One region of the Paenibacillus sp. J2L1-98 genome, then DNA from elsewhere that is predicted to be linked to it. Evidence: riboswitches for the same ligand, from Rfam matches in the RefSeq annotation. Region 1 holds a riboswitch; the other holds the start of a gene.
What was found. Region 1 has a riboswitch for cobalamin ahead of AC0YNZ_RS26785 (hypothetical protein). Riboswitches for the same ligand answer to the same signal wherever they lie in the genome.
Positions count from the first base shown of each region.

Region 2: another riboswitch for cobalamin. It lies ahead of AC0YNZ_RS00585 (ABC transporter substrate-binding protein); the one in region 1 lies ahead of AC0YNZ_RS26785 (hypothetical protein).

Region 1 covers NZ_JBWDNW010000025.1:15,621-22,618, reverse strand. Annotated here, with positions in the region: gene AC0YNZ_RS26800 (methyl-accepting chemotaxis protein) at 1-673, shown strand, start outside; gene AC0YNZ_RS26795 (AlkZ-related protein) at 819-1,487, opposite strand; gene AC0YNZ_RS26790 (LamG-like jellyroll fold domain-containing protein) at 1,862-4,420, shown strand; cobalamin riboswitch at 5,137-5,344, shown strand; gene AC0YNZ_RS26785 (hypothetical protein) at 5,475-5,993, shown strand; gene AC0YNZ_RS26780 (hypothetical protein) at 5,983-6,486, shown strand; gene AC0YNZ_RS26775 (CbtB domain-containing protein) at 6,524-6,667, shown strand; partial or broken gene lonB (ATP-dependent protease LonB) at 6,753-6,998, shown strand, end outside.
Region 2 covers NZ_JBWDNW010000001.1:118,054-125,051, forward strand. Annotated here, with positions in the region: gene cobU (bifunctional adenosylcobinamide kinase/adenosylcobinamide-phosphate guanylyltransferase) at 1-32, opposite strand, end outside; gene cobT (nicotinate-nucleotide--dimethylbenzimidazole phosphoribosyltransferase) at 43-1,107, opposite strand; gene AC0YNZ_RS00575 (heme ABC transporter ATP-binding protein) at 1,140-1,922, opposite strand; gene AC0YNZ_RS00580 (FecCD family ABC transporter permease) at 1,919-2,920, opposite strand; gene AC0YNZ_RS00585 (ABC transporter substrate-binding protein) at 2,961-3,932, opposite strand; cobalamin riboswitch at 4,097-4,254, opposite strand; gene AC0YNZ_RS00590 (hypothetical protein) at 4,470-4,913, shown strand; gene AC0YNZ_RS00595 (sulfite exporter TauE/SafE family protein) at 4,919-5,605, opposite strand; gene AC0YNZ_RS00600 (heavy metal translocating P-type ATPase) at 5,605-6,998, opposite strand, start outside.

The DNA of each region.
Region 1 (6,998 bases):
CGCACAAGCGGGCGAATCCGCCATGAAGCAATTAAATAACCAGATCAGAAGCATCTCAGAGTCTGCCGCTCAGACGCTCGATACAGCTAGGCAGCTGAAAGGCTACACGGGAGAGATCGGTCATGTAATCGGCTCGGTTCGCGAATTTGCGGATCAGACAAAACTCCTTGCATTGAACGCATCTATTGAAGCGGCTAGGGCAGGAGAGCATGGCGCAGGCTTCATGGTTGTAGCTAAAGAGGTTCGCAAGCTGGCGGACGCTTCCGCATCCTCCGTACAGCAAATTTCATCGCTGCTTAGCCATATTGAATTGGAGTCAGGAAGAATTAGCGATGAAATGGAGAAGGCCTCAGGGGAGATTGGCGCTGGTGTCTCTTTATCGGGCGAAGCGGCGGAATCGTTCCTGCATGCCGTCGAGTCGTTCCGTCTTGTAAGCGAGCAAATTATGGAGGTATCGGCAACGACGGAGCAATTAACCGCCGGCTCCGAAGAGGTCGCGGCTACGGTGAGCAGCATCGCTCACATAGCAAGCGGAGTATCTGAGATGACGGAGCAGATTCAAGCGATGACCGCCCGGCAGCTGGACATGATGAAGCAGGTTCGCGATGCATCAGCCGTGTTGAGCGACAATACGAAGGATATGAGGCAGGCTATATCACAGGTCAATGTTTAAAGCCTGCTATTATCATAGAGAATGCAGCGTATGATATGAGAAATAAAGAACATGAGGAGACTTTCAGAAAATAATGGAATGATACATAAGAGGGGAGATGCAAGTTAGCCTGCGCTAATCTTAAGCATCTCCCTTTTTGCTGCAGCTAGACGTTAAACCGCAGCTTCTTGTCCAAATATTTCAATGCCTTCTCTGTGCAAACCTCGCTCAGCTCCGCTTTGACGGCAGCTTTAGCATCAGGAAGATCAGCCGCCTCCGCTGCATTTTTGCCAAGCGTTACTTGCAACCAATGGTCTGAGCTTTCAAAGCACATGCTGTTCCAGCCGCCGTCGAAATCGCTCTCTTGTGCTCCGGTAATGACAATATCGGCGAAATTTTGAAGCTCAACCAGCGCCCGCTCATAATCCTTCTTTTGCTCCTTGGCGGTAAGCTTGCTTTCCTTCCGCAAATTACGCGAATCGATATTTCCGGCTTCTCTGATAATGTGATAAATATTTTTGGCGTCCGGCGACATTAGGCCGCTAGTATATCTCTCTTCAACACTTTTCCCTAGGGAAAGCAGCGTTTGAATAAGCGGGAACAGATCAATATGAATGAAGGTTAATTTAGTGCTAAAAAACTTGCCGTAAGCCGCATGCTCATCCTTTACGATCTTGACGCGCCATAGCCACGGATCCAGCTCGGTTCCCGTATGCCAGCTGTCACTGGGAACGACGGAGGTAAGGGAAGGATGCTCGGGAATAAGATCGGAGAATGGGAAAATCTTATATTGACTGACCAGCTGTACGAACTCCGGGTACGTTGAGATGCTCATGTGTTCACTCCTAAAATAGATTACTGAATTATTCTAGTTATAACCTTATTTTTCCTTCACACACGCTGCGCGGCAAGGATGTAACTTTTCCGTCATTTGTGCAATGCCGTAGAAGTAAGAATAGGAAAAGGCGCCCGAACCGGGCGCCTTTTGTCATGACAAGAACGATTGTTCGATAATAAGTTTTGGTTGAGATCTTATAAAATTTATACTATTATTAATTTGTTGATAATTACATTAATATTTTTAAAGATGTAAGCGTTTCATCAACTCCGATTCGATTACAATCGTGGGAGGTGTGGGAAGAACCAGTGTAAACCAGCAATATGAATGCGTTTGCATATCAACGGTGATTGTGAGAGGAGAAGCTTTGAATGAGTAAACGTTCATCCATTAGATTCATTCTTCTATTATTAACATTTATATTAACATTACCGAATGTCGTGCTCGCTGAGGGCACAGCCGTAACGGATAGCCAGCCAAGCGATAATAGCAACAAACCTCACCTTGACGAGCAGGGCGAAACTCCGGCATTTACAAACGTTTCTGTTCACGACCCTTCGATCGTGAAAGACGGCGACACGTATTACGTGTTCGGTTCTCATATCGAAGCGGCAAAGTCGACGGATTTGCAAAATTGGACCCGGTTCACGAATGGATACACGACACCAGGCAATGTCTTGTTTGGTGATTTATCCGCAAATCTGGCAGGCTCCTTTGCATGGGCCGGAGAGAACGATTCCGATAGCAAGGGCGGGTTCTCCGTTTGGGCTCCCGATGTTTTCTGGAACAATGACTACATCAATAAGGACGGAACAACCGGTGCCTATATGATGTATTACAGCGCATCATCCACGTATATTCGTTCGGCAATCGGTTTTGCGGTAGCGAAGAACATAGAAGGGCCGTATACGTATGGGGATACCGTCATATATTCCGGGTTTACCCGGGATGAAGCGTACGATAACAACAGCGTAATCAATAAGAAATGGACGAATACGAATATTCAGGCGCTTATCGATAACGGCAAGTTAACGGGAACAAGGCCGGAGTGGTTCAATGCAAACGGATCATATAACAACTATATTTATCCGAATGCGATTGATTCGACTCTGTTTTATGACGAGAACGGGAAACTGTGGATGACATACGGTTCATGGTCCGGCGGCATTTTTCTGCTTGAAATCGATAAATCGACGGGTAAAGCCATCTATCCGGGCGAGGACGGCACGACGTCAGACGGCAGACTGATCGACCGATATTTTGGAACGAAAATTGCAGGCGGCTATTATAAATCGGGCGAAGGTCCGTATATTGTGTATGACAAGAACACGGACTATTACTACTTGTATGTAACTTATGGGTGGTTAGGGGCAGACGGCGGTTACAATATGAGACAGTTCCGTTCCAGAAATCCCGAGGGCCCTTATGTAGACGCCCAAGGCCAAAATGCCGTTTTACCGGGCGCTACGGATAATGCTCCCTACGGCAACAAGCTGATTGGCAATTATTTATTTGAGCGAAAAATCGGGGATGCCGGAACGGGTATCGGCGTAGGATACGTTTCTCCGGGTCATAATTCCGTATATTATGACGCGGAAACCGGCAAGCAATTCCTGATTTTCCATACAAGATTCCCGCAAACAGGCGAATTTCACGAGGTTCGGGTTCACCAGATGTTTATGAATAAAGACGGCTGGCCTGTGGTTGCTCCTTATCGTTACACAGGCGAGACCCTTGATAAAGTAAACATCCAGGATTTGATCGGGGAATACAAATTCATTAACCATGGGAAAAGCTATTCCGGAGCGATCACGAACTCGGTTCTTATACGGTTAAACGAAGACTATACCATTTCCGGCGATGTAAAGGGCAGTTGGGCGAGGACAAGCCATAATCAAGCGAAAATCACAGTGGATGGAGTCGCCTATAGCGGCGTATTCGTACGTCTTTGGGATCCGGCTTCGGAACGTTATGTGATGACGTTCACCGCGATGTCGAAAGGAATTTCCGTCTGGGGAAGCAAACTTCTAGGTAAAACCGATCAGGAAATCGTCACGGATGTTGTCAACGATCTGGACCTCGGCGATACAGCGAACGTCATTTCCAATCTAACGCTTCCGGCAGAAGGGACCAGGCACGCACAAATTACTTGGCAGACTTCGGATTCCGGCGTTGTAACGGAAACAGGCGTCATCAGCCGGCCGGAGGCCGGTTCGGACAGCGCGACGGCTGCGCTAACCGCAACCATCGCGAAAGGTGACGTAACGGCAACAAAAAGCTTTACAATCACGGTATTGCCTTACCAAGCAGCCGGTTTGGCCGCTCATTACGCGTTCGAAGATAACTTGAGCGATGCGACGGGTAATTTCGGCGCAGGTAAGTTAACCGGCAATCGCATCAATAATACCGGCGGCGGCATGACGTATGGCGAGGGCAAGAGCGGCAAAGCCGCAGCGTTCGACGGGGGATCCGGCGTACGCTTGCCCGATGGGCTCATCGCCAGCAATACGTACTCTGTCTCGGTTTGGTTAAAGCCGGAGCAGTTAACGATGTTTACGACGACTTTCTTTGGCGCGAGAGACAGCAGCAACTGGGTAAGCCTCGTTCCGAGCGGACCGGCCGGCGGTAATACGATGGTTTGGTCCGGCAGCTCATGGTACGATGCGGTCACAGGCATGACCATCCCTATCGGAGCATGGAGCCATTTAGCGCTTACCGTCGATAACGGCACGATCCATGTTTATGTGAACGGCGAAGAGAAGTTTACAGGCACGAACTTCCCGAACATCTTCACGACTGCCGATGCAAGCTTCAGCTTAGGCGTGAACTGGTGGGATACGCCATTTAAGGGACTGATAGATGAATTACGCATTTATGAAGGCGCTCTTTCACCGGCGGAAGTTGCAAGCTTGGCAGGAATAAAAGAATAACGGCCTCTTGGAGTGAAAAATGAGGAACAATCATACGATTTCCGTGTGATTTTTCCTTTTTTTTGTAAAATAAACACGATACCTCCAATTCAGGTTTTACCTGTTTACCTGTAGAATGGGGTTATTGAAGATAAAACAGGCGGCCATCCTATACCGGCTGCCGTTTTCTCAAGGATAACGTAACCTTACTTTACTGTATTTTGAACAGGAGGAAGAAAGATGAGAAGATTGTTAGCTTTTTTGGTATTAATAATTGCTCTCTACGGATTGGTCTTTGGTTATCGTACATTATCATGACCTGAAAATTGGCGAAAGGGTAACTGTAAAAACAAAGGGATATACCATGCTATCGTATCCGCCACAAGCAGTGGCAGATGAAATTTTAAGACATTCAATTAGAAAATAAATTAAGCGTGTGCTATGAGCGTCTCAAGAGATTACCGTTTATGATGCTAATCATTTATATGGTGAAATAGGAAAATATTGATTTATGCAGTTTGCAGATGATGCTGTGCAAGGCGAAATAGATTTGAAGAATCCGGAGTGAATTGTTCTCAAATATCCGAGAGCTATGATCCGCCTCATGGAGAGTAACAGGTTGACCTCATAGCCTTGCGTTTTCATAAGCGAAGCGGCACGGCAGCGAAATCAACCGGATTGTCATAGACATTTTTCAAGATCCCTATTATACTAAGCATGACTTTGAACTACTATACGAAAACATTTCAGGAAAAGGTGAAACGCTAAGGCGTTTCTTAAAAGGGAAGAACGGTGTAAGTCCGTCGCGGTCCCGCCACTGTTAATGGAGAGCATGCATAAGCCACTATGAAAAGTGGGAAGGCTTATGCAACTGAATTGATGCATCATTCAGTTTATTGCGTTTGATCCATGAGCCAGGAGACCTGCCATTTCTTTTGAACACTAAAGAACCTACGAGGATAGGGAAGTGTATAGATCGCTAGTTTTTTTGCGTTTCTGTAAACACTTCTATGCTTTTTTGGTAGAAGTGTTTTTTTGCGTGTTTAAAAACCAGTAATAAAGGAGCAATGAAGTGATGACAAAGTGGTTAAGCGTCGGGTTTGCAGCTTTTTTGATTTTTGGAGCAGTTTTAGTAACTTCGGCCGCGGCGAAGGATGCGGCAACTATTGAACTGAATGAGGGGGTGCTGGCTACCGTTCGCCCGGATTTGGATACGTCTACAGTGGAGCTGAGTTTCCAAGATGTTACTAACGGTTCGGTACATATTCAGCTAAGCAGTCCGGAGACTAAATTTTTCTCGCCTACGGACTTTCCGTGGGTAGAAGGAACGCCTTTAATAGATTCAACAGTATCGATTGAGAATGGGAAGGCGTCATTTGATTATATGTTTCCGATTCGCGGGGAGTATGCGATGACGCTGGATTTAATGGATGATACCGGGAAAGCAATCGGCACCCAAGAACTGAAGATCAACATTCATGAAAATCCAAAAGAGGTTCGGAACGCAATTATATTCATTGGATTGTTAGCGATATTCGGATTGCTGTGCGGATGGGTATTTTCGAAACGGAGGATGAGACTCGATGCGGTTTAATAGAATAGCAGGTTTAGTTTTAATTCTAATGTTGATGATGCAAGCGTCTGTTTTTGCGCACGGTTCGGATGAATCGGAAGCCGATATTCACGCCCGTGTAGGCGAGCTTGCTTATGTTGAAGGGAAATTTGATCAAATCGGGAGTAATCCGGTTGCAGTAAAGTTTAAAGCTGTAAGGCTTGAGGATGGGGCAGACATATTATCCATGGAAAGCCCCTCTGTTGACGGCACTTATAAGTTCGGTATGCAATTTTTCGATGGGGCGGAACATGAAGTGACGGTCGAGGCTGTAGATCCTGCTAACGGATCCGTCATCGCCGAGCAAAAATATATTGTAGGCGTACAGGCATTCAATCCGCCCGCTGGAGTGAAATTTAAGGCATTTGTCTTCCTGCTTGCAGTCATCGCAATAGGAATGATAGCAGGCGTTGGCATTAGTAAACTAGGCAAGAGAACACGATACGCAAAGGGAGGAAATTTAAGTGCTAAATAAATTTGAACATCAGAAGAGTCATGGATTTAGAAAAATAATGCAATCTCTTACGTTCCAACTAACCGCTATCACAGCTCTTGCAGGCATTGTTATTTATACGGCCCTTTTTTCTACTTACGCTCCGGTGCATGATACACTTCACGAATTGCGACATGCTTTGATGTTTATTCCATGCCATTAAGGTGGTCTTTGCTTTGAACCGATTTGTAATTCATCTATTTGCCTCAGCATTGGATCATTATGCCCGTAAAGGCAAGGTTGTTGCCATGGAACGGATGATCGCTTTGATCATCCGGCTTTTTGAGAAACAGCCCGAGCAATGGATTGAAGCATTATATCTGTTTTCCACAGACACGCGCTGGATTCTTCGATACTTGGCAGGCCGGGAAATTGGGCGATTGATCGTTCATGACCAAGGCGAGGCAGCGAGTATAGCGATGCGTCTTGCAGGCGATTCTTCCCTTTATGTGCGTGAAGGGATAGCTAAAGGGATTGTGCAGTCTGCTGAAGCT
Region 2 (6,998 bases), on a different contig from region 1:
CTGCGGGCCCCGCCGGTTACCAGTATTGCCAACTTCCATCACCTAGCCCTTGGATACGCCTGCGCTCTCGAAAGTTGCCATCTCCTGCATGAGATGGAGCGCAGCGTCAATAAAATGAAAACATAATACCGCTCCCGTACCTTCTCCAAGGCGCATCTCCAGCTGCATCATCGGCAGCAAGCCGATCGATTCCAACAGCTTCAGATGACCCTGCTCCTGCGAGAGATGGGAAGCGAGCATAAAGGGAAGCGTCTGCTCTGCGATACGCGATGCGACAAGCGCCGCAGCCGATGAAATATAGCCGTCGATAACGACCGCGCACCCGTTCGCCGCAGCTCCGATAATGACGCCGACAAGCCCGGCAATTTCCGCCCCTCCGACCTTGGCGAGCACATCGATTGGATCAGACGAATCAACCTGATTAACAGCGATCGCGCGTTTCACGACATCCACTTTGTTTAACCAGCCCGCATCGTTAATCCCTGTTCCGCGGCCTACTGACTCTTCCGGCGTTAGCCCCGTCAATACGGTTGTGATAGCGGCGCTGGCTGTCGTATTGCCAATGCCCATTTCACCCGTTGCAAACAAACGGCAGCCGCGCTGCACCTGCTCGTTCACGACTTCTATTCCAACCAAAATCGCTTTAATGGCTTCTTCACGCGTCAATGCAGGCTGCTTCGTCATATTGGCCGTCCCGCGAACTACTTTGCGGCTTACGAGCCGCTCATGCTCCAAATCCGCATTCACGCCAATATCGACGCATATGACGTCTGCTCCGGCTTGCCGCGCCAATACGTTGACAGCCGCTCCGCCGTTTAGAAAGTTGAGTACCATCTGCGGAGTCACCGCCTGCGGAAACGCGCTAACTCCCTCATCGCAAACGCCGTGGTCGCCTGCCATCACAATGACAGATTTGCGTGATAAATCAGGCCATAATTGACCTGAAATACCGGCCAGCTGCTTTGCAATGGCCTCAAGCTTGCCTAAGCTGCCCGGGGGCTTCGTTAAAGAATCAGAATGTCTGGCGGCTAATGCCGCTGCCTCTTCATTGAAGGGCTTTATTTGAGCAATCGTATCCGTAAGCTGTTTATACAAATCGTTTTCCATTTCGTCAGCTCCTTCAAACCCGCTTGGGCTGTTTAGTTAAATAAATTTGGTTGAATCATGATTTGCGGAGCGCCTGTCAAAGGATGCATGATGATAGCAGTAGTCGTCTCATAAACCTGTTCGATTAGCGCTGACGTAAGCACCTCTTGCGGCGTTCCTGCGGCAGCGACCTTACCTTGATGAAGTACGAGGAGCTCGTCACAATAAAGAGAAGCTAAATTCAAATCATGAAGCACGGCGATAACAGTTAATCCGCGCTCGCGCTGCCATAATCGCACTGTATCGAGCAGCTGTACCTGATAGCCAATATCCAAATAGGTTGTCGGCTCGTCCAGCAAAATTATAGACGGCTCCTGCGCCATCAGCTTTGCCAACGCTACGCGCTGCCGTTCTCCTCCGCTAAGCTGATCCATTTTGCGGTGCTCCAGCTCTTGAAGGCCCATCGCGGCTAATGCTCCATCGATAATCGACTCCGAATCATTTTGTTCGCTGCCAAGCCAGTTTTGGAACGGATATCTTCCCATGCTGACGACCTCGCGAACAGAGAACAAGGAAGGAGGCAGACCGCCCTGCTGCAGCACAGCCAACTTCTTGGCTAGCTGCTTGCGCGGGTAAGATGCTACGTTTCGGCCTGCGAGCAGCACCTCTCCTTCCTTAGGCTGATCGACGCCGGAAAGCAAGTGAAGCAGCGTTGACTTGCCAACGCCATTGGGTCCGATAATGCCGTAAATACGCCCTTCCATAAACGAGCAGGAAAGGCCGTTCAGCACAGGCCTTCCCTGCACCGTCTGTACAATGCTTTGCACCTCGATCATATCGTCCCTCCTTGCTTCAGCTGCCGCCTGTGCAGTAAATAGGCGAAGAAAGGCGCACCGATAAGCGCCGTAACGACGCCCAGCGGAATTTCTTTTGGCGACAGCGCTATTCGCGCCAGCGTATCTGACCAAAGGACGAATGCGCCCCCTCCGATTGCTGATAAGGGGGTAATCAGCCGATAGTCCGGACCGACAAGCAAACGGATCAGATGAGGAACCACAAGCCCGACGAAGCCAATAACGCCGGATACGGATACGGCTGCTGCCGTCAGCAGCGTCGAGCTGATTAATACGATTAGCTTCGTTCGTTCGACGTTAATCCCGAGATGCGCAGCATGCCGCTCTCCAAGCACGAATAAATTGAGTGACTGACCGTAGATGAGCAAGAGCGGAAACCCGACCAGCAGAAATGGAATAAGCATATAGACATTGTCCCAGCTCCGCATGGCAAGCGAGCCCATCAGCCAAAACAAAATCTGATTAACGACGCCCTCGGACATCGACACCATGAAAGATACGAAAGCGCCAAGAAACGATTGGACAATGACGCCTGACAAAATAAGCGTTTCAATAAGCATGACGCCTTTGCTCCGCGAGAGCCAGAAGACGCCAAGCAGCGTAACGGTTCCCGTACCGAAGGCTATAAGCGGAATCGTCCACATGCCAATCGCAGTCTGCAGCCCGAATAATATGATGAATGCGGCACCTACCGAGCAGCCCGAGGCTACGCCTAACGTGTACGGATCGGCTAACGGATTGCGCAGCACACCTTGAAAACCGGTGCCCGCAAGCGCAAGGCAAGCGCCGACAAGGACTGCAAGCAAAACGCGTGAAAGTCTTACCTGAGTTACGATCGCTATTTCTCCCGGCGTATAAGGAAGCGGCTTATCCGCAAGCCAAGGCAGCTGATGAATCATTATTCCCCATACGTCCCGAACAGAGATGCCAGCCGAGCCGATCGATAGACTAACAACGATAGAAACAGCAAGAAGGAGCATAGCTGCTCCTCCATACCAGACAAGTTTATAGGTCATTTGATTATTTTACGAGATCCGGGTGAATCACTTTAGCAAGCTCGAGCAAACCGTCGGCAAGACGCGGTCCTACGCGTACGAGAGGATCCTCGGTCACAGCAAACATTTGCTTATTTTTCACCGCATCGATGACATTCCAACCGGGACGGCTTTCAATGCCAGCAACGATAGGATTCGGGTCCTCCTTCAAATCAGGGTAAATAATAAGCTCCGGATTTTGAGTAACGACTTCCTCTGCGCTAACCTCGTACCAGCCAGGTTTAGCAGCTGCAATGTTCTTACCGCCTGCCAGTGTCAGCAGCTCATCGAGGAATGTGCCGGATCCAACCGTCCAACCAGGCGAAAATTCCAAGTATACGTTCTTCTTCTCAGCGTCCTTCACGGCATCTGTGACCTGCTGCTTAATCATACGCATATGCTCAGCAATTACAGCCGCTTCGGATTGTTTATTCATAATATGACCTAAATTTTCGATTTTGGCAATAACTGCTTCATAAGTAAGCGGATCTGTCGCATATACCGGAATTTTCAATTGGCGCAGCTTCGTGATCGCTTCCGTGTTCATCGACGATGACGCGAGCACGAGATCAGGGTCCAGCGCAGCGACTGCTTCGATATTAGTCGTCATATCGCCAACTTTCGGCTTGGACGCCGCCTCCACCGGATAATTGCTGTATTCATCGACGCCAACCACTTGCCCGCCTGAGCCAATGGCATAGATAGCTTCCGTTTCACTAGGAACTAGCGTAACGACCTTCGCCGGTTCTTGCGCGATGGTAATCTCCTCTCCTGTATCATCCTTTAGCGTGAGCGGATAAACAGTAGCTTTCTCGGCCGGCGCCGGCTCGTTCGCAGCGGCCTGCTCCGAATTAGCAGCCGTATTGCCAGGCTTGTTCTCCGTTTCGCTGCTTGCACCGCACGCGCTCGTAAATACGAGCATCATCGTCATAAGCAAGCTGATAAGCAACTTCATCATATTACGGTTAATCCCATTCATCTCGTTCTTCACCTCTATATTATTTTTTCGTATAAAATAAAAAAAAGCATCTCTGGCAATTGTGCCAGAAATGCTGTTATACGCTCTCTAAAAACAAGCTAAGCGAAAAGCTTCCCTAACACCGTCCTAAGTCCACGTAGGTTTAAGCGTTATGTAAACAGGCAGATTTTCTGACTCGGTTAGCGCAGCGAAAGCGTGCTTTCGCTGTCAATCCTTACAGTGGCGGGTCCGTGCCGGATTCTCACCGGTCTTCCCTATTAAGTGTCCACGAGAGTTTACAAGCTGTTTCCTCCTTGTAAGACAACCTCGTATCCACACCTGTTTATCCATTATGAAATTATCAGTTGTTAATATACACTGTCTCTCGAAATTTGTCCATTCATATCCTTACAATTATTCAGCGCGTCAATCCCGTTCTGCTCCTTCCATTTGCCGCATAGGTAACGTAATAGCCTCTTTCATTACTCTTTAACGTAATCTACTTCTGTTTGACCGTAAAGGAGGTCATTACCAGACATGCAGCCCCTGCATAGGCCGATCTCGCCACTTTTTAGATTCATCTGCTTTTTTGTCGCTATTTCGCTTCTCGCCGGAATTGCATTTACCTTGCTCCGCGATCGCGACGAAGCGCCGCCCCCTGTAACGGAGCACGCATTCGAGAGCGGACATGCGATATGGTCGATCGATGCTTATCCGGCTAAAGTGCTTCACAGCAACAACTTTTCAATAGAACTGACCGATCTGTCCGGAGCTCCCTTGCAGAATGCCGGCTTAACGGTCAAGCTTGAGATGCTGAATATGATCTGCGGCGATTACGAGTTCAGCATGACCGAAATTGCTCCGGGAAAGTATTCGGGTGAAGGTGTACCTTTAATGGCCGGCACGTGGAAGGCAACGTTAACGCTTGTAACGGGCGATCACACGTATAATATTGTAAGACTATTACGGGCAATCCATTAGTCCGCTTACCAAAGCCACGGATTTATTGTCGGGATAACACCGTTGACGGCCAGCCCGCGCAAAATGGATATGACGCCTACGGCTATTGCCGTCACGACGCTCGCTTTGCGCATGAACCGCCGCCATTTCCTGTTGGCAAAGGAGGCAATAGATGCAGCAGCCGCTAATGCCGGAAAGGTTGAAAGCCCAAACAAAGCCATGACAGCCGCCCCTTGAAGCCCAGAACCGGTGGAGGCGGCTGTCATCTGCATCGCATACGTCAAGCCGCAAGGCAAAAATCCGAAAGCAACTCCTGTAGCTAGCAAATGCCAATGTTCTTGATTAACGGAGCGCTGAGCGCCGCCTGCCAATCTCCGGTGAAGGATGGCCGATAACCGGTGCATAAGCGGCAGCTGAAATCTGCGCCACAGCCACAGCAGCAAAAAACAGCCGCCTATAATAGAAGCTAGGCCTTGCACGCCTGCAAGCTTGCCGGCCACATCAACAAAAGAACCAACTACTCCCATAACGGCTCCCAGCATACTATAGGATAAAACACGTCCTGCATTGTATAGAAGCATAGATTTATGCACAGATGCCGAGGAATTCAGCGATACGGCGGACACGATCCCGCCGCACATTCCGATGCAATGCGGCGCGCTGAACAAGCCGGTCAACATAATGAAGCCCACCTGCTGCCACGTCATCGTCATTAGCTTGCTCCAGCCTTTCGCCGAAGCTGACCCGTGAGCCGGAGCGCGTTGCCAACGACCGATACCGAGCTGAGAGCCATTGCGGTTCCTGCCATCCAAGGCTCAAGCAGGCCAAATGCGGCAAAGGGAATAATAATCACATTGTAGAGAAAGGCGAATGTTAAGTTTTGCCTGACATTACGAATCGTTAAGCGGCTTATTCTGATCGCTTCAGGGATCGCCTGCAAGCGGGAGAAGAGCAAAGTCATATGACCTGCGCTCAGCGCCGCGTCCGTCCCTTCCCCCATCGCAAGCCCAACATCAGCAGCAGCCAATGCCGGCGCATCATTCCAGCCATCGCCGGCCATTGCGACCCGCTTGCCTTGACGCTTCAGCTGCTCAATAAGCGCTACCTTGCTCTCTGGCAGCATGGAAGCATGAACGGCAGCGATACCTGCAGCTTTTGCAGCCGCTCGAGCCGGGGCCTCGTGATCGCCTGTTGCCAGCAGCGACGAAACGCCCAGCGCCCTTAGCTCCTTTACCGTATTTCCGGCATTTGACTTAACCTTATCGCTAAATGCGAGTACGCCAACGCATTGTCCTTCGAGCGCGGCGTAAAGCACCGTTTCACCAAGAGCCTCCCGCTGCTTCGCAAATGCGGCGGCTTCGCTGCTTGTGGTCCATTCACGTTCATGTGCAAATCTGGCATTGCCTACCGCGAATCGTTGTTCCTCAACAACCGCTTCTACGCCCCCGCCTGGCGTAAACTTATGCTGACTGGCGTCAGGGATGACAAGTCCAAGCTTGCCGGCCTCACGCATAATGGCAAGTGAAAGCGGATGAGCCGTCCGTGCTTCGGCGGCAGCCGCCAATCGCAAAACCGAAGCCCGGCTTCCATTAACAGCCAGCATGGCGCTTACATGCGGCTTGCCCTCCGTTAATGTCCCCGTCTTGTCAAAAATAATCGTTTGAATTCTCGCTAAGCGCTCGAGCGCTCCCGCTTCCTTCGCCACAATCCCTTGCTTCGCGAGTCTGGCGGATGCGAGGACTAGCGAGATCGGTGCCGCTAACCCAAGAGCGCATGGGCAAGCCGCTAACAGGACTGCTATAGCGCAAATATAGGCTTGATTCCAATTGCCCGGCTCAAGAATCGTTCCCCACATCACAAGCGTTGCCAGCGCGAAGACGAGCATAACGGGTACAAACCAGCTCGCAGCCGCATCGACATTGCGCTGAATCGCTGATTTCGACCGCTGCGCTTGCCTGACAAGCTCTTGAATCCGGCTCAGCATTGTATCATGTCCGGCCGCCCTCGTCCGGATGCGAAGCCGCGCGCTTTCGTTACGAGTTCCCGCCCACACCGGATCGCCCTCTCGCTTAGCAATCGGCAAGCTTTCTCCAGTAAGCAGGGATT